Regions from separate parts of the Inquilinus ginsengisoli genome, predicted to be linked through region 1. Evidence: riboswitches for the same ligand, from Rfam matches in the RefSeq annotation. Region 1 holds a riboswitch; each other region holds the start of a gene.
The links. A riboswitch is a leader RNA that binds a small molecule or an ion and turns the genes downstream of it on or off. The one in region 1 is predicted to bind cobalamin.

Region 1 (5,285 bases):
GCGGCCGCCGCCGGGGTAGGCATGGTGCATCAGGAGTTGAGCATCGTGCCGGACCTCAGCGTCGCCGAGAACGTGTTCCTCGGCACCCAGCCGGTCGGCCGCTTCGGCATCGTCGACTGGGCCGGGATGCGCAAGGCGGCGGGCGAGCAGATCCGCCGGCTGGGCATCGACGTCGACCCGCGCACGCCAGCCGGGGCGCTGCCGATCGGGCTGCAGCAGCTGATCGAGATCGCCCGGGTGCTGTTCTCCGGCGCCCGCATCATCATCCTGGACGAGCCGACCTCGGCGCTGTCGCCGCCGGAGATCGAGCGCCTGTTCGGCGTGCTGCGGCGGCTGCGCGAGGAGGGCCGCAGCTTCGTCTTCATCTCGCATTTCCTCGACGACATCCTGAAGGTGTCCGACGCCGTCACCGTGTTCCGCAACGGCCGCCGCATCCTCAGCGCCCGCGCCGCCGAGACCGACAAGGCGGCGCTGATCGAGCACATGATCGGCGCCGGCCACGGCGAGCTGGAGGAAAGCTACACCGGCGAGATCCGGCTCGACTCCAAGCCCGGCGCCCCGGTGGTGCTGGCGGCGGAAGGACTGTCGGCCGACCGCTTCTACAACGACATCTCGCTGGAGGTGCGGGCGGGCGAGGTGCTGGGCATCTACGGCTTCATGGGCTGCGGCCAGCTGGAGCTGGCGCGCACCCTGTTCGGCAAGCTGCAGCCCGACCAGGGCCGGATCCGGGTCGCCGGCCGGGCCGTGCGGCTGCGCAGCACCGCCGTCGCCCGCCGCGCCGGCATCGCCTTCGTGCCGGAAAGCCGGCGGGCGATGCTGTTCCACCACGAGCCGATCTACAAGAACACCTCGATCGCCATCCTGGACCGGGTGTCGCGCTGGCTGCTGAGCCCGGAGTCGGAGCGGCGCATCGCCCGCGAGCGGGTCGAGGAGCTGCGCATCCGCACCCCGCATGTCGACGCGCATCTCGGCGCCCTGTCCGGCGGCAACCAGCAGAAGGTCGCCCTGGCGAAGTGGCTGACCTTCACGCCCAAGGTGCTGATCTTGAGCGAGCCGACCCGCGGCATGGATGTCGGCGCCAAGGAGGATGTGGTCCGGATCGTGCGCGGCCTGCGCGACCGGGGCATCGGCGTGGTGGTGGTGTCGGCCGAGCCGGAGACGGTGCTGTCGCTCGCCGACCGCATCCTGGTGATGCGCAAGGGCGGCATCACCCGCGAATTCGCCGGCGGCATGGTCAGCAAGGACCGCCTGCTCGAGGCGGCATGATGGTGGAGCAGGGGAATCGCATGGACGCGTCAGCCAAACCGCCGGTCCGCGGCACCGCCTCCCGGCTCGGCGGGATGCTGGGCGGGCAGCTGCGCAACATCGCGCCGTTCATCACCCTGATCATCCTGGTCGGCTTCTTCAGCATCGCCAGCCCGTCCTTCCTGACGGTCGACAATTTCAGCAACATCCTGAACCAGATCTCGGTGACGGCGGTGATCGCCGTCGGCCTGACCTTCGTGATCCTGTGCGCCGAGATCGACCTGTCGGTGGCCAGCATCGCCAACGCCACCGGCATCATCGTCGCCTTCCTGACCGCGCAGGAAACCTACGTCACCATCGCCAACGTGCCGCTGCCGGGCTGGCTGGCGATCGTGATCGCGCTCGCCGGCTGCGCCCTGCTGGGCCTGGTCAACGCGGTGGGGGTGACGCGGATCGGCATCCCGTCCTTCATCATGACCCTGGCCATGATGCAGATCGGCGCGGGGATCTGCGCCATGCTGGTGCGCGGCCAGATCGCCTATGCCGTGCCGCCGCTGGTGGTCACCCTGGGCTCCGGCTCGATCGGCGGCATCCCATGGATCGTGATCGTGGCCGCCATCATGCTGCTGGCCGGGCACCTGGTGCTGACCTACACGCGCTTCGGCCGCTACGTCTACATGGTGGGCGGCAACCGCGAGGCGGCGGAGTATTCCGGCGTCAACGTCCGGGTCATCGTCGGCGCGGTGATGGTGATCTCGGCCGTCTGCTCCGGCATCGCCGGCATGCTCGGCGTCGCCTATTTCGGCAGCGCCCAGCAGAACGAGTTCGACACCTTCCTGCTCGACGCCATCGCCGCGGTGGTGGTCGGCGGCACCAGCCTGTTCGGCGGCCGCGGCGGCATCGGCAACACCATCATCGGGCTGTTCATCCTGGGCGTGCTGAACAACGGGCTGGACCACGTCAACATCGACAGCTTCCTGAAGATCCTGATCCGCGGCCTGATCCTGCTCGCGGCCCTGGTGATCAACGTCTACGCCCAGCGGCTGCGCTCCGCCGGCGACACCGGCAAGGCGTCGTGACGCTTCGGCGCCGTTGACCCCCTTGCCCGCGCCTCCTACTGTGCGGCCATCGCGCAGCTGGTTCCCCAAGGGCGGACGCCCGAGGGGATGAAAAGGGAACGCGGGACGGTCTATCCTTTCAGGAGGCCTGATCCGCGGCTGCCCCCGCAACTGTAGGCGGCGAGCCCAACTCCGACAGCCACTGGCCGATGGCCGGGAAGGCGGAGGCAGGCGACGACCCGCGAGCCAGGAGACCTGCCGGCGAGGCGATGCGTGCGAACCGCCGGGCGGGGTGAACCGGTGGCGCGGGATGCATGGCGCCTTCCGGGCACCGTCTCCGGCGTCCGATTGCCCTGGCCGGCCGACCGGAAGGGCGAGGCGTGCAGCATCGAGCTATCAGTGGCTAGTCTGCCGGCAGCGACGCTGGTGCTGGGCGGCGCCCGTTCGGGCAAGAGCCGCCATGCCGAGGCGCTGGTCGAGAGCCAGCCCGGCGACTGCATCTATCTCGCCACCGCCGAGGCCTGGGACGCCGAGATGGTCGAGCGCATCTCCCGCCACCAGGAACAGCGCGGCTCGCGCTGGCGCACGGTCGAGGCGCCGCTGGAGCTGGTCGAGACCCTGGACAAGGTCGCCGGCCCCGGCCACGCCGTGCTGGTCGACTGCCTGACGCTGTGGCTGTCCAACCTCATGCATGCCGACCGCGACATCGCTGATGAGACCGACCGGCTGGTGCGCTGGCTGGCGGCGCCGGCCGGCCCCGTGGTGCTGGTCTCGAACGAGGTCGGGCTCGGCATCGTCCCCGACAACGCCCTGGCCCGCGCCTTCCGCGACCATGCCGGGCGCCTGCACCAGGCCGTGGCGGCCGTGGTTCCCTCCGTCGTCTTCGTCGCCGCCGGCCTTCCCCTAACCCTGAAATCCGCCTGAGAGAGACCGCATGCCCGCCAAGATCCCCGCCACCGTCATCACCGGCTTCCTCGGCGCCGGCAAGACCACGCTGATCCGCCACCTGCTGCAGACCGCGAATGGCCGCCGGCTGGCCCTGATCATCAACGAGTTCGGCGATGTCGGGGTCGATGGCGACCTGCTGCGCAGCTGCGGCGACGCCACCTGCCGCGAGGAGGATGTGGTGGAGCTGGCCAATGGCTGCATCTGCTGCACCGTGGCCGACGACTTCATCCCGACCATCGAGAAGCTGCTGAACCGCGCCGAGCCGCCGGACCACATCGTGATCGAGACCAGCGGCCTGGCCCTGCCGAAGCCGCTGGTCAAGGCGTTCGGCTGGCCCGAGATCCGCACTCGGGTCACGGTCGACGGCGTCATCACCGTGATCGACGGCGCCGCCATGTCCGAGGGCCGCTTCGCGCTGGACGAGGAGGCGCTGGCCGCCCAGCGCGCGGCCGACGAGGGGCTGGACCATGACAACCCGCTGGAGGAGCTGTTCGAGGACCAGCTCGCCTGCGCCGACATGGTGATCCTGAACAAGACCGACCTGCTGGATGAGGCCGGGCTAGCGACGGTGTCCGCCGAGCTGGCCGCGCAGCTGCGCCCGGGGGTCAAGGTGGTCAAGGCCCGCCACGGCGCGATCGACGCCGCGGTGCTGCTGGGCCTCGGCTCCGCGGCCGAGGACGATCTGGCGGCGCGCCCCTCGCATCACGATGCCGAGGACGAGCACGACCACGATGATTTCGAGAGCTTCCATGTCGATCTCGGCGCCGTGACCGACCCCGACGCCCTGACGCGCAAGCTGAAGCCGGTGATCGAGGCGCATGACATCCTGCGGCTGAAGGGCTTCGCCGCGGTCGAGGGCAAGCCGATGCGCCTGGTGGTCCAGGCGGTGGGCGGCCGGATCCAGCATTACTACGACCGCCCGTGGCGCGCCGACGAGGCCCGCGGCACCACCCTGGTGGTGATCGGCGAACGCGGCCTCGACCGCGCCGCCATCACCGCATCGCTCGCGGCCTGATGCATCTCCTCGCCACCCAGCCGGGCAGCGTCGCCGACGGGTCGGAGGCGGTCGATCTCGGCCAGAGTCCGGGCGACATCGTCGTCCTGACCGCGGCCGACACCGAACTCGCCTGCCTGTCGGCGGCGCGGTCCGGTTTCGGCGAGGATTTCCCCTCAGTCCGGCTGGCCAACCTGCTGCAGCTCGGCCACAACCTGTCGGTCGACACCTATGTCGACGACGTGGTCAGCCGGGCGAAGCTGGTGGTGGTGCGGCTGCTCGGCGGCGCCGGCTATTGGCGCTACGGCATCGAGCAGGTGCATGCCGCCTGCCGGCGCGAGGGCATCCCCCTGGCCGTGCTGCCGGGCGACGACAAGCCGGATGCCGATCTCGACGCGCTGTCGACCCTGCCGGAGGAGGCGCGGGGCCGGCTGTGGCGCTATCTGGTCGAAGGCGGCATCGAGAACGCCCGCGGCTTCCTGGCCTATGCCGCGACGCTGACCGGCCGCGACCTGCAATGGGCCGAACCGCGGCCGCTGCTGCGCGCCGGGCTGTACTGGCCGGACCTGCGCCATCCGTCCTATGCGGAGATCGCCGGGCGGTGGCCGGGCGACGCCCCCGTCACCGGCCTCGTCTTCTACCGGGCCCTGGTGCAGGCGGGGAACCTGGCGCCGGTCGATGCGCTGGTCGCGGCGCTGCAGGCCCGGGGACTGAACCCGCTGCCGATCTTCGTCTCCAGCCTGAAGGACACGGTGTCGGCCGAGCTGGTCACCGAGGCCTTCGCTCGCCATCCGCCGGCGGTAATCCTCAACGCCACCAGCTTCGCTGTCTCCAGCCCCGGCGGCCCGACCCAGCCGACGCCGTTCGACGCGGCCGACTGCCCCGTGCTGCAGGTGGTGTTCGCCGGCGGGGGCGAGGCGGCGTGGCGCGACGGCACGCGCGGCCTGTCGGCCCAGGATCTGGCGATGAATGTCGCCCTGACCGAGATCGACGGACGGGTACTGACCCGCGCCGTGTCCTTCAAGTCGGAGGCACGCTGG
Region 2 (5,285 bases), on a different contig from region 1:
GGCGCTGATCGCCTGCATGGCGCTGTCGCTGGGCTGCGGCCCGGTCGGTGTGCTGCTGGTGCTGCGGCGGATGAGCCTGGTGGGCGATGCCATGTCGCATGCGGTGCTGCCGGGCGCCGCGGTCGGCTTCCTGATCTCCGGCCTGTCGCTGTGGGCGATGGGGCTGGGCGGGCTGGTCGCCGGCCTGCTGGTGGCGCTGATGGCCGGCGCCGTCACCCGGGTCACGGCGCTGCGCGAGGACGCCGCCTTCGCCGCCTTCTACCTGATCGCGCTGGCCGCCGGCGTGCTGATCGTCTCGACCCGCGGCAGCAATGTCGACCTGATGCATGTGCTGTTCGGCACCATCCTGGCGGTCGACGACGCGGCGCTGCTGCTGATGGCGGGGATCGCCACCGTCACCCTGATCGCGCTGGCGCTCCTGTACCGGCCGCTGGTGGTCGAATGCTTCGACCCCGGCTACCTCCGCATGGTCGGCGGCATCGGGGCGGCGGTGCATTTCGCCTTCCTGATGCTGGTGGTGCTCAACCTGGTCGGCGGCTTCCAGGCGCTGGGCACGCTGATGGTGGTCGGGCTGATGATGCTGCCGGCGGCGGCGGCGCGGTTCTGGGCCCGGTCGCTGTGGTCGCTGTTCGCCTGTTCGGCCGGCCTGGCCCTCTTGTCCGGCTATTCCGGCCTCCTGTTCTCCTATCACGGCAACCTGCCCTCCGGGCCCAGCATCGTGCTGACGGCCGGGGCGCTCTACGTGCTGTCGTTGATCTTCGGGACGCATGACAGCCTGCGGGCCCGATACCTGCCGACCGCGCATTACGCGCGCTGACCTCGTGTCCTAATCGGAGCCATTGCATGAAGACCCTGTTTCGTGCCGGCCTTCTGGGCCTGTCTCTTGCTGCCTGCGCGCTGCCCGCCTGGGCGCAGGACAAGACGCTCAACGTCGTCGCCAGCTTCACCGTGCTGGCCGACATCGTCCACCAGGTCGGCGGCGACACCGTCGCGGTCCGCAGCCTGGTCGGCCCCAACGGCGACCCGCATGTCTACGAGCCGACGCCGCAGGACGCCCAGGCCCTGGCCAAGGCCGACGTGGTCATCGTCAGCGGCCTCGACCTCGAAGGCTGGATGGACCGGCTGATCACCGCCTCGGGCTACAAGGGCAAGATCATCGTCGCCTCGGACGGCATCGTCACCCGCCGGATGGAGGATGACGGCAAGGAGATCACCGACCCGCATGCCTGGAACAGCGCGGCGAACGGCGTGGTCTATGCCCAGAACGTGACCAAGGCGCTGGCGGCCGCCGACCCGGCCCATGCCGCGGCCTACCAGGCCAACGGCGCCAAATACGAGGCCGAGCTGAAGGACCTCGACGGCTGGGCCCGGCGCGAGGTCGCGACCATCCCCGAGGCCAAGCGCAAGGTCATCACCAGCCATGACGCCTTCGGCTATCTCGGCGCCGCCTACGGCATCGAGTTCCGGGCCCCGGTCGGCTTCTCCACCGAGAGCGAGGCCTCGGCCGGCGACGTGGCCAAGCTGATCGACCAGATCAAGCACGAGCACATCAAGGCGGTGTTCATCGAGAACGCGACCGACCCCCGGCTGGTGCAGCAGGTGGCCAAGGCCTCCGGCGCGCAGATGGGCGGCGAGCTCTATGCCGAGGCGCTGTCGACCGAGGACGGCCCGGCTTCGACTTATGCGAAGATGTTTCGGTATAACATCACAACGCTGGTCGGCGGCATGAAGCAGAACTGATACCAATCCCGCAAACATCGACTCGTCGTCATCCCGGGCGCCGCGCAGCACGAAGTGATGCGCTGCTGACCCGGGATCTCTTCGAGGTCGTGCCGAGATCCCGTGTCTGCGCCGCAGCACTGCGTGCCGCAGCGCGCACGGGATGACAGGTCAGGAATTCAGACAGCCGATATGAGGTTCGGCGGTTATGCCGCCGGCCGGAAGCGTTGGTACAACAAGCCGGTCAGCGACCCCAGCACGGCCCAGAACAGCAGGCTGGTGATCACCGCCGCGACGATGAAGTCATGGGTCAGGGATTCCGGCGCCACCGACTTGAACTCGGCCGGCTGCGGCGCGCCATAGGCGTGCGGCAGCACCAGCAGGACGATGCCGGCCAGGCTCCACAGGGCGCTGCGGGTCAGGAAGATCAGCGCCAGCCCGCCGCCGGTCGCCAGCGCCGTGGCCACCCACCAGACCTGGCGGTCGAACAGCGGCGCCGCCTCGGTGCCGGGCACCTCCGGCGGCAGGCCCAGGCCGGGCGCCAGGGTGAAGGTGGCGAAGCCGGCCAGGCCCCAGAACAGGCCACGGCGCCAGTCGATCTCGCCGCCATGCACGGCATAGGCCGCGACCAGCAGCAGGGCGAAGCCAATGCCGGTCAGCACGTCGGCCAGCAGCGTGTAGGCGGTGCGCTCGAAGCCGTCCTGCGGCTCCCAGGCCGCGGCCCCGTGCTCATGATCGTGCTCGGCGGCCGCCGTGGTCGCGGCGGGCGCGGCCATCGACATGGCGGGGGCGGCGGCGTCCTCGCCGGCCTTCTCGAACACCTCGGCATGCAGGATGATCGGCACCGTGCCGAACTGGTGGACGATGGTGATGAAGGCGCCGGCGATCAGCCCGGCCAGCGCTGCCACCAGGAAGAAGCTGCGGAACGCGGCCATTGCCGACTCCTCAGTGGCAGGGGAACGCGTTCGAATGCCGGGTGTCGTGCGCGGCGTTGTGGAAGGCCTCGGCATGCGAGAAGCCGACGCCCCAGACCAGCACCACCCCCAACAGGGCGGCGAGCAGGGCGGGGACGGCGGTGCGGCTGCGCGGCGCTGCCTTGGCGCCGGTACCGATGGTGATGGACGGGTTGGACGTCATGTCCCTGTCTCCTATGCCTTGCGTTCAATGGTGAAACGGGCCGCGTCGGCCGAAGGCATGGGCACGCGTTGCCCCGGCCTGCACGCGGCAGGGCCGGCGACGCGTCGCCATGAGACGATCCTGGACACCATCATCTCCGCCTCCGGGCACCCCGCCCGGTCAATGGAACCCCTACGATGATGGCAGGTCTCCTGGCTCGCGGGTCGTGGTCTGCCGCCGACCTTCCCAAGCCTCCGGTCGCCCGGTGGCCCAGTGGTCGTCGATGGCGGCAGACTCTCCGCTTACAGTTGCGGGGGCAGCCACGGTCTAGGCCCCTGATTGGGTCGTCCGCACCGTGTTCCCTTTTAATCCCCTCGGAGGTCGTCCTCGGGGCACCATCACGGAAACCGATACGTCATTCCGCCGGGTGCGGCAAGTCATCCCAGGGCCTCCCGCGTGACATCGTCATTGCGGAGCGCCGCGGGAGCGTGGCAATCCGGTGGCACGGTCCCCTGGTCGAGGAGAGCGCCCGATGGCATCGAAAGACCCGGTCACGATCGATCGCACCGAATTGCGACTTGCCTATGAGTTCGTCAGCACCGGCGGCTTCGGCGAGAACAAGGCCTATGTCTCGCTCGACACCGGGAAAATCCACCTGGTCTCGGACTTTGCCGACATCATGGAGGAGGACGTGGCTCCGGACGACGTGGAGACCTCCGATCGCTACCTTGCCATTCCGCACAAGAACGAACTCGATCTCGGCCGGGACCTGGTCCTGCGCTTCGTCGATCGCGAGCTGCCCGGCGACCTCGACACGGTCGAGGACATATTCCGGCGAAAGGGCGCGTATGGGCAGTTCAAGCGGCTGCTGGAATCGCGGGGCGCGCTCGATCGCTGGCACGATTACGAAGAGCGCACCGTCGAGGAAGCTCTTCAGGTTTGGTGCCAGGAGAATGGCATTCGTCTATCGGAGTGACGCCCCGCGGGTGCCTAGTCCTTGCCCTTCGGCCCCGTCTCGGCGCCGAAGATCGCCTTGGCCAGGCTCATGGTGCCGGGTGGGTGGTCGCGCAGATAGGGCAGGGGGCGGCACACCTTCATCGCGGCCAGGCCGATGCGCACGCTGAGGATGCCGTTGATCGCGCCCTCGCCGGCGCGGCGGCCGAAGGAGCGCAGCAGGCCGGCGCCCAGGAAATCGCCGAGATAGTCGTTGGCGGCCTCGACCCCGCCGGCGATCAGCAGCGTGGTCGCCACCCGCCGGATCAGCGACAGCGTGGCGAACAGGCCGGGCCGGAAGCCCTGGATCTCGGCGATCCGCCGGATCATCCGCAGGTTCAGCGCGCCGGACACGATCATGTCGACCACGGCGAAGGGCGTGACCGTGGTGATCAGCGCGGTACGCCGCGCCGTGGCCGCGATGGTGGCGCGGCAGGCGGCGTCGATCGGGCGCTGGGCGTGGATCTCCAGCAGCGCGATCAGGTCGGCAGGGTCGCGCAGCTCGTCGCGCTCGCGCTCCAGCCGGGCGATGCCGTCGGCGGCCGGACCGCTGCCGTGCAGGCCGCGGAAGCGCGCCACCACCGCCTCGGCCGCGGCCGCATCGCCGCTGGCTGCGGCCCGGGCCAGGCTGCGGATCGCCTCGACCCGGCCCAGCCGACGCAGCGCCAGCAGCTCCCAGCCGGCCCAGACCAGGATGCCGATCCCGGCGATGCCGAGCAGCACCAGCGTCGCCGCCTGCAGCGGCCCGCCCTGGCTCAAGAGGTCGGTGACCAGGCGCTCGATCCACAGGCCGATGCCCAGGCCCACCAGGCCGGTCAGCGCCCCGAAGGCGATGCGCAGGGCGACGCTGCCCGGGCTGCGGCGGCGGTACAGGCCGGGATCGGAGGCTTCCGGCGCGGCCGGGACCGGGTCGTCCTCGACCGCCACCGCCTCGGCCTGGTCGAGCCGGAACACGGCCGGGGCTGGCGTCTGCCGCCCCTCCGCCTCGGGCAGTTCGTCGAGAATCAATGGCGGCCGGGTCATGCCAGGTCTTCCCCGATCAGGAACTGCAGCGCCCCGTCCAGCCGGATGTGCGGCCAGGGCTGGCCGTCGGCGCCGAGATCGGCCGGCGGCAGGAAGCGCTGGGCGCCGAAGCGGCCGCCGCCACGGGCCTCGCGCAGGCTGCGCGGCAGCGCCCCGGGGAAGGCGGCGACCGGCTTGCCGCCCGGCTCGATCGTCCCGGCGACGCAGCGCAAAGTCTCGCCCTCGTGCTTGACGTCGACCTCGCGGGTGGCGCGCAGCGAGGCGATCGCCATCGACCGCGCGGTGGCGCCCTGGAAGGCGGTGCGGCGCACGCTCTGCTGCAGCAGCTCGTCCATCAGCCCGACCAGCGGCTCATGCCCCTCGCGCGGCAGGTGGTCGGCCTTGGTCGCCGCGAACAGCACCTTGCGCACCCGGGTCTCGAACGGCCACAGCCA
Region 3 (5,285 bases), on a different contig from region 1:
GGCCGTAGGCGGTCAGGTCATCCGGCGCGGCGGTGAAGGGCTTGACCTTCACCATGCCGCGGACGCCGTGCGCCCCGGTGATCTGGCCGACGCAGACCTTGGCAGGTTGGGACATCGCGGAGGCTCCGATTGCGGTCCTCCCCCGCCCTTCCACTCCTGTCATGCCACGGCTTGACCGTGGCATCCAGGGGCAGCAAGAGCTGCTTTTGGTGGCCCCTGGATTGCCCGGTCAAGCCGGGCAATGACAATGAAAGAACGAAGGGGAGAAGGCGCTCGGATCAGCCCTCGGCCGGAACGGCAGCGGCGGCGTCGGCAGCGGCCTTGGCGCGCTCCTGGGCCTTCGCCTTCGGGGCGGACTTGGACGGGGTCTCGCGCCAGGTCGGCATCGGCGCCAGCTCGGCCTGGCCGAGGAACTTGGCGACGCGCTCGGTCGGCAGGGCGCCGACCGACAGCCAATGCTTGATGCGCTCGGCCTTCAGCACCAGACGCTCCGGATGATCCTTCTCGAGCATCGGGTTGTAGGTGCCGACCTTCTCGATGAAGCGGCCGTCGCGCGGGCTGCGCGTGTCGGCGATGACGATCGAGTAGAACGGGCGCTTCTTGGCGCCGCCACGGGTCAGGCGGATCTTGACGGACATTACGGTACTCTCCTCAGGGTCAATCTATCGTTTTGCACGGGGGTGGCCGGACGAAGTGCGGCCGCCCCTACATCTTGAAGCCGGGCGGCAGCATGCCTGGCGGCAGCTTGGGCATGCCGCGCATCATCCCGGCCTTCCCCAGCTTCTTCATCCGCTTCATCATGTCCGCCATCTGCTGATGCTGTTTCAGCAGCTTGTTGACATCCTGCACCGTGCTGCCGGAGCCGGCGGCGATGCGGATCTTGCGCTTGGCGTGGATGATCTTGGGGTTGCGGCGCTCGACCGGCGTCATCGACGAGATGATCGCCTCCTGCCGCTTGATCATCTTGTCGTCCAGGCCGGCGGTCTTCATCTGGTCCTTGATCTTGCCGACCCCGGGCAGCATGCCCATCAGGCCCTGCAAGCCGCCCATCTTGCGCATCTGGCGCAGCTGGGAGGCGAGGTCCTCGAGATCGAACTCGCCCTTCTGGATCTTAGCGGCGAGCTTCTCGGCGTCTTCCTTCTCGATCGTCTGCGACGCCCGCTCGACCAGGCTGACGACGTCGCCCATGCCGAGGATGCGGTTGGCGATGCGGTCGGGATGGAACAGCTCAAGCGCGTCCATCTTCTCGCCCGTGCCGATCAGCTTGATCGGCTGGCCGGTGACGGCGCGCATCGACAGGGCGGCGCCGCCGCGGCTGTCGCCGTCGACCCGGGTCAGGACGATGCCGGTGACGCCGACCCGCTCATGGAAGGTGCGGGCGACGTTGACCGCGTCCTGTCCGGTCATGGCGTCGGCCACCAGCAGGGTCTCGGTCGGCTTGGTGGCGTCGCGGATGGCGACCACCTCAGCCATCAGCTCCTCGTCGATGGCGAGGCGGCCGGCAGTGTCGAGCAGGACGACGTCGAAGCCTTCGAGGCGGCCGCGCTCCAGCGCGCGGCGGGCGATGGCCAGCGGCTCCTGCCCCGGCACGATCGGCAGGGTGGTGACGCCGATCTGCTCGCCGAGGATCTTCAGCTGCTCCTGCGCCGCCGGGCGCCGGGTGTCCAGCGACGCCATCAGGACCTTGCGGTTGTCGCGGTCCTTCAGGCGCAGGGCCAGCTTGCCGGTGGTGGTGGTCTTGCCCGAGCCCTGCAGGCCGACCATCAGCACCGGCACCGGCGGCACGGCGATCAGGTTGATCGGGGTCGGGGCGTTGATGTCGGGCATCTCGCCGGGCGTGCCGCCCAGCATCTCGATCAGGCAGTCATGGACGATCTTGATGACCTGCTGGCCCGGCGTGACCGACCGCAGCACCTCATGACCGACCGCGCGCTCGCGCGCCTTGTCGATGAAGTCCTTGACCACCGGCAGGGCGACGTCGGCCTCGAGCAGCGCCACGCGCACCTCGCGCAGGGCGGCGCCGACATCGGCCTCCGACAGCGCGCCGCGCTTGCGAAGCCGGTCGAAGATGTCGCCGAGACGGCCGCTCAGTCCTTCGAACATGATCGCCCTTACGAATCCCGCGATCCCAAACGGAAAAACGCCAGTGCGCGACACTCGCGAACTGGCGGCACCCCTTGGGGTCTCGCTGCGGGCCAATCCCGCAACGGTGGGTCTTTTAGGCGGGGGACGCGCCGGAGTCAACCAAAGCGGCCAGCGACCCCTTCCCTACCGCTGCCCGTCGTCCCGGCGCAGCACCAGGATGAAGCCGTCCTCGCCCGGCAGGCCGCGGCCGGCCTCGGAAGGGACGGCGCCCTCGACCGGCACCGGGTCGACGCGGTCGAGGAACGCCTCCATCGCCGCCACCGACCAGTTCCAGATCGTCTTGTCCCGCGGCACCGCGCCGATCGCGTCGTAGAAGCGGCGCGCGCCGTGGTTGACGGGATCCATCTCCCAGCGCACCCGCATGTCCTGGGACACGCCCTTGTCGGCCAGCGCCCGCATCAACTGCCGGCCGACGCCCTGGCTGCGCGCCCGCTCGCGGACATAGACGTCGTCGACGCGGATGAAGTCGCCGCCCGCCCAGATCGAATAGTCGATGGTGTAGCTGAGATAGCCGACCACGCCGCTGCCATCCTCGGCGATCAGGCCGCGAAAGCGCGGCGGCACCTCGGCCAGCGCCTCGTCGAGATCGGCGCGCTGCGCCGTGATCGCCGCGGACTGGCCGGTGTGGGCCGCCAGCTCGCGCAGCATGTCGAGCAGCATCGGCACATCCGCGGCCACCAGCGGCCGCACGCTCAGGTCGCACATCACAGAGCCTCTCCCACCTTCCCAAGGGGTTCGGGAGGGGCCGGGGCATGGGCGGACCTCGCCCTGACGCCAGCTCGCCGCCCGGGGACACCCCGCCCGGTCACACGCAATCCTTCGACGGCAGGTCTCCTGGCTCGCGGGTCGCCGCCTCGCACCCCCTTCCCGGACCGGCTCCGGTGGCTTCGGGTACAGACTCGCCGCCTACAGTTGCGGGGGCAGCGCCGGCATGACCCCAAATTGGGGAGTGACCGGCTTCCCTTTTTCACCCCGGTCTCCCGGGGCACCGTCGGCCGCCATGCTACCCGGCGGCCCCCGCCCTGTCGATCACGCAGGCCTTAGGCCTCGCACCCATGGCCGCGATGATGCCATATGGAGGGGGAGAGACTTGGGAGTGGGCGATGGACGGGCTGCCGTTCTGGAAGATGCATGGGCTGGGCAACGACTTCGTGGTGCTGGACGCGCGCGAGCGGCCGATCACGATCCATCCCGACCAGGCCCGCCGCATCGCCAACCGGCACCGCGGCGTCGGCTTCGACCAGCTGCTGGTGATCGAGCCGACGCAGACGCCGGGCGCCGATGTGTTCATGCGCATCCTGAACGCCGACGGCACCGAATCCGGTGCCTGCGGCAACGGCACGCGCTGCGTCGCCGCGCTGGTCATGGCCGACACCGGCGCCGAGACGCTGGCGGTCGAGACCCGCGCCGGCCTGCTGGAATGTCGCACGGCACCCGGCGGCGTCACCGTCGACATGGGCCCGGCCCGGCTGGGCTGGCAGGACATCCCGCTGGCGCATGAGGCCGACACGCTGCATTTGCCGGTGTCGTCCGGCGCGCTGTCGGACCCGGTGGGCGTGTCGATGGGCAACCCGCACGCCATCTTCTTCGTGCCCGACGCCGAGGCGGTGCAGATCGACGGCGTCGGCCCGGTGCTGGAGCACGACCCGCTGTTCCCCGAGCGCGCCAATATCGGCGTGGTCCAGGTGCTGGGCCGCGACCGGCTGCGCTACCGGGTGTGGGAGCGCGGGGTCGGCGTCACCCAGGCCTGCGGCAGCGGCGCCTGCGCCGGCGCCGTCGCCGCCATCCGCCGCGGCCTGGCGGACCGTACCGTCTTCGTGGTGCTGGACGGCGGCGACCTGCTGATCGAGTGGCGCGAGAGCGACGGCCATGTGCTGATGACCGGCCCGGCCGAGACCAGCTTCGCCGGCATCCTGTCGCGCGACCTGCTGGACGCACCGAAAGACGCGTAGCCCATAGGTTGGGTTCGCAAGGCGAACCCAACGATCATCAGAGCAGTGGCGAGATGTTGGGTTCGCCGAGGCGAACCCAACCTACTGAAGGGCCGCCAGCAGCGCCGCGATCGCCGCCCCTGGCGCCGGCGCGCGCATGACGCTGCCCATCACCGCAATGCCGGCGAATCCGGTGGCCAGGAGCCCTGCCGCCAGATCCGGTTCGACGCCGCCGAGCGCGATCACCCGTCCGGGATGGCGGCGGGCGATGGCCCCGGCCTCGGGGGGTGACAGCGCAGGGACATAGCCCGGCTTGCTCGCCGTCGGCGCCACGGGCCCCAGGGTGACGTAGTCGGCGCCGGCCGCAATTGCGGCCGCGACCTCCGCCCCGGAGTGGCAGGAGGCGCCGATCAGCGCGGACGGCCCGAGCCGATGCCGTGCGGCACCCGGGTCTCCGCCGGCCGCGAGATGCAGCCCATCGGCCTCGGCCGCCGCCTCCAGGTCGGCATGGACTGTGACGATAGCTCCAACCGGCTGCGCCAAAGCCGAGATCCGGCGCAGCAAGGCGCGCCGCTCCGCCTCCGGCAGGTCCTTCTCGCGCACACTGACCCAACGGCAGCCGACGGCCAGCGCATCCGCCACCACCCCTTCGAGCGGCCGGGCCGACTGGCTGCGGTCGGTGATCAGCAGCAGCGCCGGCGCCGGCAGCCTGGTCACGTCCCGATCAGGCCGAGCTGCGGGCTGGAGGGGTCGGCGAGGTGGCGCTTGGGGATGCGTCCGGCCAGCGCGGCCAACCGCCCGCCCTCGACCCCCGCCCGCATCGCCCGGGCCATGCGCAGCGGGTCGCGCGCCTTGGCGATGGCGGTCGACAGCAGCACGGCGGAACAGCCCAGCTCCATCGCCAGCGCCGCGTCCGAGGCGGTGCCGATGCCGGCGTCGAGCACCACCGGCACCGACAGGCGGTTGCAGATCATCTCGATCGCATGCGGGTTGGAGACGCCGAGGCCGGAGCCGATCGGCGAGCCCAGCGGCATCACCGCAGCGCAGCCGGCATCGGCCAGCCGTAGGCAGGTGACGAGGTCGTCGTTGCAGTAGGGCAGCACCACGAAGCCGTCGCGCACCAGCTCATCCGCCGCCTCGACCAGCTGGGCGACGTCGGGATACTGGGTCTCGCGGTCGCCGATCAGCTCCAGCTTCAGCCAGTTGGTG
Region 4 (5,285 bases), on a different contig from region 1:
TCCGCCGTCCGGTCGTCGACCTTCCACTCGTTCAGCTTCTGCGCCTTGGCGGTGCGGATCGCCTCCTGGAACACCGGATCGTCCGGGGCCCGGGCCGCGATCGGCTGGATCAGCGCGTCGAAGTCCGGCGCGCTCTGCTCGGTCGCGGCGTAGTCGATCTCCTGGGCCACGACGGCGGCCAGGTCGTCCTTGGTCAGCTGGCGCTCGTAATCCGAGATTTTCGGATCGGACGCCTTGGCCAGCAGCTGCCGCTGCTGGCCGAGATAGCCGAGCCGGGTCTCGTCCAGCACGATGACGGTGTCGTCCGCCTGCAGCCTGCGGTCGGCGCCGGGCGCCGCGGCGGGGCGGTTGCCGAAGGGCAGGGGGTCGAGCTTGGGCGTGGCCGGCAGCTGCGCGTGGAGCGCGTCGTTGTCGGTGAAGTCGAAGCCCTCGTCGCGGATGAAGATGCGGAACGGCCAGGCCTCTCCGACCTTGTGCTCGTTGATCCCCAGCGGCTTGGCGCCGGGCGGGAACGGGCCGAGCGCGGGCGGTGCGTCGGTCGGGGCGGCGGGAGCCTGGGCGGGCTGGGCCGGGGCCTGCTGCCGGGCCAAAGCGAGCGACTGCTCGAAAGAGGGGGCATCGCGCCTGAGGGTGCGCCAGGGAGGGGGCGGCTGACGCGTGACCGGACCGACCATGGGGCATCTCCTTTGCAGGGGATTTATGGTGTTTCGTTTTGCTCTTGGCGGCTGATTGATTGTTTCGCGTGATGCGCGAGAGGCCGCGACCCGAAAGCGGCAGTTCTGTGAAAACACATTCGATCGGTGAAGGTTTCAGGACAGCGGTCATATTTCGGACCGGATGCCGCCGGCGGCCGCGCACACCGGGAGCGTCAGACATCGCACTATAGAGATTTTCTATAGTCATGGAGAGACGCTGTCCCTCCTAGGCGGGCGCGCGCCGCCCTATCTATGGAGAATGTCTGGTCCAGGAGGCCATCATGACACTCTTCTCGTGGCGACGCTCCCAGCGGCGTGATCCCGACGGCGCCGAGACGCTGCTGGCGATGACCCCGCGCCAACTGGCGGATCTGCCCTTCTGGGTCGAGCCGCCGCAGCCCGACTGCGCCGAGGACGGGCCGGCCCGCCGGCCGGTCACACCCCGAACCGCGCCGCGGCGTCTGCCAGCCTGACCGTCAGCAGCGGCCGCAACCCGGCCAGCATCGCCAGCGGCCCGGTGGCCGGCAGGTCCCAGGTGGCGCCGCCCAAGCCCAGGCAGCCGGTGGCGCGGGACCGCGTCGCCACCACCTGGCCGTCCCCCGGCTGCAGCGTGAGCAGCCGGACCGGAAGGCGGAAGGGCAGGGTGCGGCCCGCCCGGTCGTCCGTGGTCGCGACCGGGCCGTCGGCATCGGCCAGGGTGGTGCGGCCGGCGGCGGTCTCGAACCGGCCCAGCCGCTTCGGGATCGCCCACAGCGCCCGGCCGCCGGCCAGCGAGGCCGGGCTGTCGACCCAGGCGGCGGTGACGGTGGCGCCGAACCGCCAGCCCAGCCGCACCGGCACCGCGACCACCAGCTCGCGATAGGCCAGGTCACCCCGGTCGTCCCAATCCGCCCGCACCGTCAGCAGCAGCGCCGTGCCGCCCCAGCCCAACGGCCGGGCGCCGGACGGCAGCGGCCCCGGCAGGGCGTTGCGCGGGATCCGCCACAGCGCCGCATCGAGGGTGCCGCGCAGGCGCCAGGGCGGCGCTGGATAGGGGGGCTGGATCATGCCGTTTCGGTGTACAGCAGGCAGCCCGGGGGCTCCATGCCGAAGCGCCGATGGGGCCGGATCGGACCGTTGAATCCGGGATTGCATCCGGGCCGTCAAAAACGAACTTGGATTGCGAGTTTTGCGACCTCACCAACTAGGTATTGACGTAGACCGCCATAAAGACGTCAATATCTAGACATCACGGGCGCTACAGGGAATCCGGTGCGCTATTCGTCGGCAAGGCCGGAGCTGCCCCCGCAACTGTAAGCGGCAAGGCTCTTTCGTCGTCTTGAGTCACTGGTGGGGCAACCTGCCGGGAAGGCGAGACGGAAGGGTCGATACCGCGAGCCAGGAGACCGGCCCGTGATCGTGAAGAACGTCCTCGGGCGGGGTGCCTCGATGGTGCGTCAGTCGGATTGCGTCGGCTTGCCGACGCTATTGTCGACTCCGCGTCATCGGCCCAAGCCCCTCTACATCTATGGGGTTAGCCGATGTCAGCCATCCAGGAAACCGACCGCGCGCTCGCTGGCGCACCTGCCGCCCCCGCCGCGCCCCGTGCCGCCTCGAATCAGAAGGCCGCCGAACCGGCCTACCAGGTGATCCGCCGCAACGGCGCGGTCACCGCCTTCGACGCGGCCAAGATCTCGGCGGCGCTGACCAAGGCGTTCCTGGCGGTCGAAGGGTCGGGCGCCTCGGCCTCGCGCCGGGTGCATGACATCGTCGAGGAGCTGACCGGCCAGATCGCTGCGGCGCTGACCCGCCGGGCCGACCACGGCCGCACCTTCCACATCGAGGAGGTGCAGGACCAGGTCGAGCTGGCGCTGATGCGCGGCGAGCACCACAAGGTCGCCCGGGCCTATGTCCTGTACCGGGCCGAGCGGGCGCGCGAGCGGGCGGCGGCCGCGGCACGGGTCGAGGCCTCGCCGGTGGCGGCGGTGCTCAACGTCACCGCGGCCGACGGCAGCCGCGCGCCCCTGGACCAGGCCCGCCTGGTGCGGCTGGTCGAGGAGGCCTGCGCCGGCCTCGCCGACGTCGCGGCCGAGCCGGTGCTGACCGAGACCCGCCGCAACCTCTATGACGGCATCAGCGAGGCCGAGCTGGCCCTGGCGCCGATCATGGCGGCGCGCACCCTGATCGAGACCGAGCCGAACTACAGCCAGGTCAGCGCCCGGCTGCTGCTCGACCTGCTGCGGCACGAGGCGCTGTCCTTCGTCCATGGCCGGCCGACCCGCGCCACCCATGCCGAGATGGTCGAGGGCTATGCCGAATACTTCCCGGCCTATGTGAAGAAGGGCATCGCGGTCGACCTGCTGGACCCGGAGCTGGCGCGCTACGACCTGAAGAAGCTCGCCGCGGCGCTGAAACCGGAGCGCGACCTGCAGTTCCAGTTCCTCGGGCTGCAGACCCTGTACGACCGCTACTTCCTGCAGACCGAGGGCATCCGCTTCGAGCTGCCGCAGGTGTTCTTCATGCGCGTCGCCATGGGGCTGGCCGCGCGGGAGATCGACCGCGAGGCGCGGGCGATCGAGTTCTACGACCTGATCTCCTCCTTCGATTTCATGTGCTCGACCCCGACGCTGTTCAACGCCGGCACGCCGCGGCCGCAGCTGTCCTCCTGCTTCCTGACCTCGATCGCCGACGACCTCGACGGCATCTTCAAGGCGGTGAAGGACAACGCGCTGCTGTCCAAATACGCCGGCGGCCTGGGCAATTCCTGGACCCGGGTGCGCGGCCTGGGCGCCCATATCCGCGGCACCAACGGCCAGTCGCAGGGCGTCGTGCCGTTCCTGAAGGTCGCCAACGACACCGCCATCGCGGTCAACCAGGGCGGCAAGCGCAAGGGCGCGGTCTGCGCCTATCTCGAGACCTGGCACGTCGACATCGAGGAATTCCTCGACCTGCGCAAGAACACCGGCGACGATCGCCGCCGCACCCATGACATGAACACCGCCAACTGGGTGCCGGACCTGTTCCTGCAGCGGGTCGAGGCCGATGGCGCCTGGACCCTGTTCTCGCCGGACGAGGTGCCCGACCTGCACGACCTCTACGGCCCGGCGTTTAAGACCGCCTACGAGGCCTATGAGGCCAAGGCCGCCCGCGGCGAGATCCGCGTGCACAAGCAGGTCCGCGCGCTCGACCTGTGGCGCCGTATGCTGACCATGCTGTTCGAGACCGGCCACCCCTGGGTCACGTTCAAGGACCCCTGCAACATCCGCTCGCCGCAGGGCCATGTCGGCGTGGTGCACTCCTCGAACCTGTGCACCGAGATCACGCTGAACACCTCGGATGACGAGGTCGCGGTCTGCAATCTCGGCTCGATCAACCTCGCCAACCATGTCGGCGAGCGCGGCCTGGACCGGGCGCGGCTGGAGCGCACCATCCGCACCGCGATGCGGATGCTGGACAACGTCATCGACATCAACTTCTACACCATCCCGGAAGCCCGCCGCTCCAACCTGCGGCACCGCCCGGTCGGGCTCGGCATCATGGGCTTCCAGGACGCGCTGCAGGCGCTGCGGCTGCCGATCGCGTCGGACGAGGCGGTGCGCTTCGCCGATGAGAGCATGGAGGTGATCAGCTATCACACCATCGCCGCATCGGTGGAGCTGGCGGCCGAGCGCGGGCGCTACCCGTCCTTCGAGGGCTCGCTGTGGAGCCGCGGCATCCTGCCGATCGACTCGATCGAGCTGCTGGCCGAAGCCCGCGGCGGCGTGCTGGAGATGGACCGCTCCAAGACGCTGGACTGGGACGGGCTGCGCGATCGGGTGCGCAGCACCGGCATGCGCAACTCCAACACCATGGCGATCGCGCCGACTGCGACCATCTCCAACATCTGCGGCGTGGCCCAGTCGATCGAGCCGGCGTTCCGCAACCTCTACGTCAAGGCCAACATGTCGGGCGATTTCACGGTGGTGAATCCCGGCCTGGTGCGTGATCTCAAGGCGCTCGGCCTGTGGGACGAGGTGATGATCTCGGACCTCAAGTATTTCGACGGCAGCCTCGGCGCCATCGACCGGGTGCCGGACGACCTCAAGGCGCTGTACGCCACCGCCTTCGAGATCGATGCCAGCTGGTTGGTCGAGGCGGCGTCGCGCCGGCAGAAGTGGATCGACCAGGCCCAGTCGCTGAACCTGTATATCGCCAACCCCAACGGCAAGAAGCTGGACGCGCTGTACCGGCTGGCGTGGAAGCGCGGCCTGAAGACCACCTACTATCTCCGGGCGATGAGCGCGACCCATGTCGAGAAGTCGACGCTGAAGGGCACCGACGGCAAGCTGAACGCCGTCGCCAGCGCGCCGGTCGCCGCGGCGCCGGCTGCGGTCGCCGCGGCGCCGATCGTGGTGGTGCCTGCTCCGGTGGTGGCCACCTCCGCCTTCGGCACCGACGACCTGACGATGGCCGACGGCGCGCCGATGGTCTGCCCGATCGACGACCCGACCTGCGAAGCCTGCCAGTAACCGCTGGACTCACCACCATGGCGGCCGGTCCTCACCAGGGCCGGCCGCCATTTTTTATGTCCGTCGCGCCTCCGCGTCCGAAAACCGCTTCGTCTTCCCCGCC

Region 2: linked by a shared signal. The riboswitch ahead of E9232_RS11060 (CbtB domain-containing protein) and the one ahead of cobU (bifunctional adenosylcobinamide kinase/adenosylcobinamide-phosphate guanylyltransferase) in region 1 are both predicted to bind cobalamin.
Region 3: linked by a shared signal. The riboswitch ahead of E9232_RS33545 (GNAT family N-acetyltransferase) and the one ahead of cobU (bifunctional adenosylcobinamide kinase/adenosylcobinamide-phosphate guanylyltransferase) in region 1 are both predicted to bind cobalamin.
Region 4: linked by a shared signal. The riboswitch ahead of E9232_RS13820 (ribonucleoside-diphosphate reductase subunit alpha) and the one ahead of cobU (bifunctional adenosylcobinamide kinase/adenosylcobinamide-phosphate guanylyltransferase) in region 1 are both predicted to bind cobalamin.

Annotation. Positions count from the first base shown of each region.
Region 1 is NZ_JAVDPW010000006.1:534,098-539,382, forward strand. Features, by position in the region: gene E9232_RS19550 (sugar ABC transporter ATP-binding protein) at 1-1,266, shown strand, start outside; gene E9232_RS19555 (ABC transporter permease) at 1,287-2,324, shown strand; cobalamin riboswitch at 2,366-2,580, shown strand; gene cobU (bifunctional adenosylcobinamide kinase/adenosylcobinamide-phosphate guanylyltransferase) at 2,703-3,227, shown strand; gene cobW (cobalamin biosynthesis protein CobW) at 3,238-4,266, shown strand; gene cobN (cobaltochelatase subunit CobN) at 4,266-5,285, shown strand, end outside.
Region 2 is NZ_JAVDPW010000003.1:716,875-722,159, forward strand. Features, by position in the region: gene E9232_RS11045 (metal ABC transporter permease) at 1-817, shown strand, start outside; gene E9232_RS11050 (metal ABC transporter substrate-binding protein) at 844-1,740, shown strand; gene E9232_RS11055 (CbtA family protein) at 1,926-2,654, opposite strand; gene E9232_RS11060 (CbtB domain-containing protein) at 2,665-2,856, opposite strand; cobalamin riboswitch at 3,021-3,250, opposite strand; gene E9232_RS11065 (hypothetical protein) at 3,368-3,811, shown strand; gene E9232_RS11070 (TIGR01620 family protein) at 3,826-4,851, opposite strand; gene E9232_RS11075 (YcjX family GTP-binding protein) at 4,848-5,285, opposite strand, start outside.
Region 3 is NZ_JAVDPW010000017.1:12,905-18,189, forward strand. Features, by position in the region: gene rimM (ribosome maturation factor RimM) at 1-115, opposite strand, end outside; gene rpsP (30S ribosomal protein S16) at 279-638, opposite strand; gene ffh (signal recognition particle protein) at 706-2,103, opposite strand; gene E9232_RS33545 (GNAT family N-acetyltransferase) at 2,269-2,850, opposite strand; cobalamin riboswitch at 2,953-3,153, opposite strand; gene dapF (diaminopimelate epimerase) at 3,249-4,097, shown strand; gene E9232_RS33555 (thiamine phosphate synthase) at 4,179-4,793, opposite strand; gene E9232_RS33560 (thiazole synthase) at 4,790-5,285, opposite strand, start outside.
Region 4 is NZ_JAVDPW010000004.1:475,683-480,967, reverse strand. Features, by position in the region: gene E9232_RS13835 (hypothetical protein) at 1-674, opposite strand, end outside; gene E9232_RS13830 (hypothetical protein) at 977-1,168, shown strand; gene E9232_RS13825 (acetoacetate decarboxylase family protein) at 1,131-1,742, opposite strand; cobalamin riboswitch at 1,911-2,103, shown strand; gene E9232_RS13820 (ribonucleoside-diphosphate reductase subunit alpha) at 2,216-5,182, shown strand.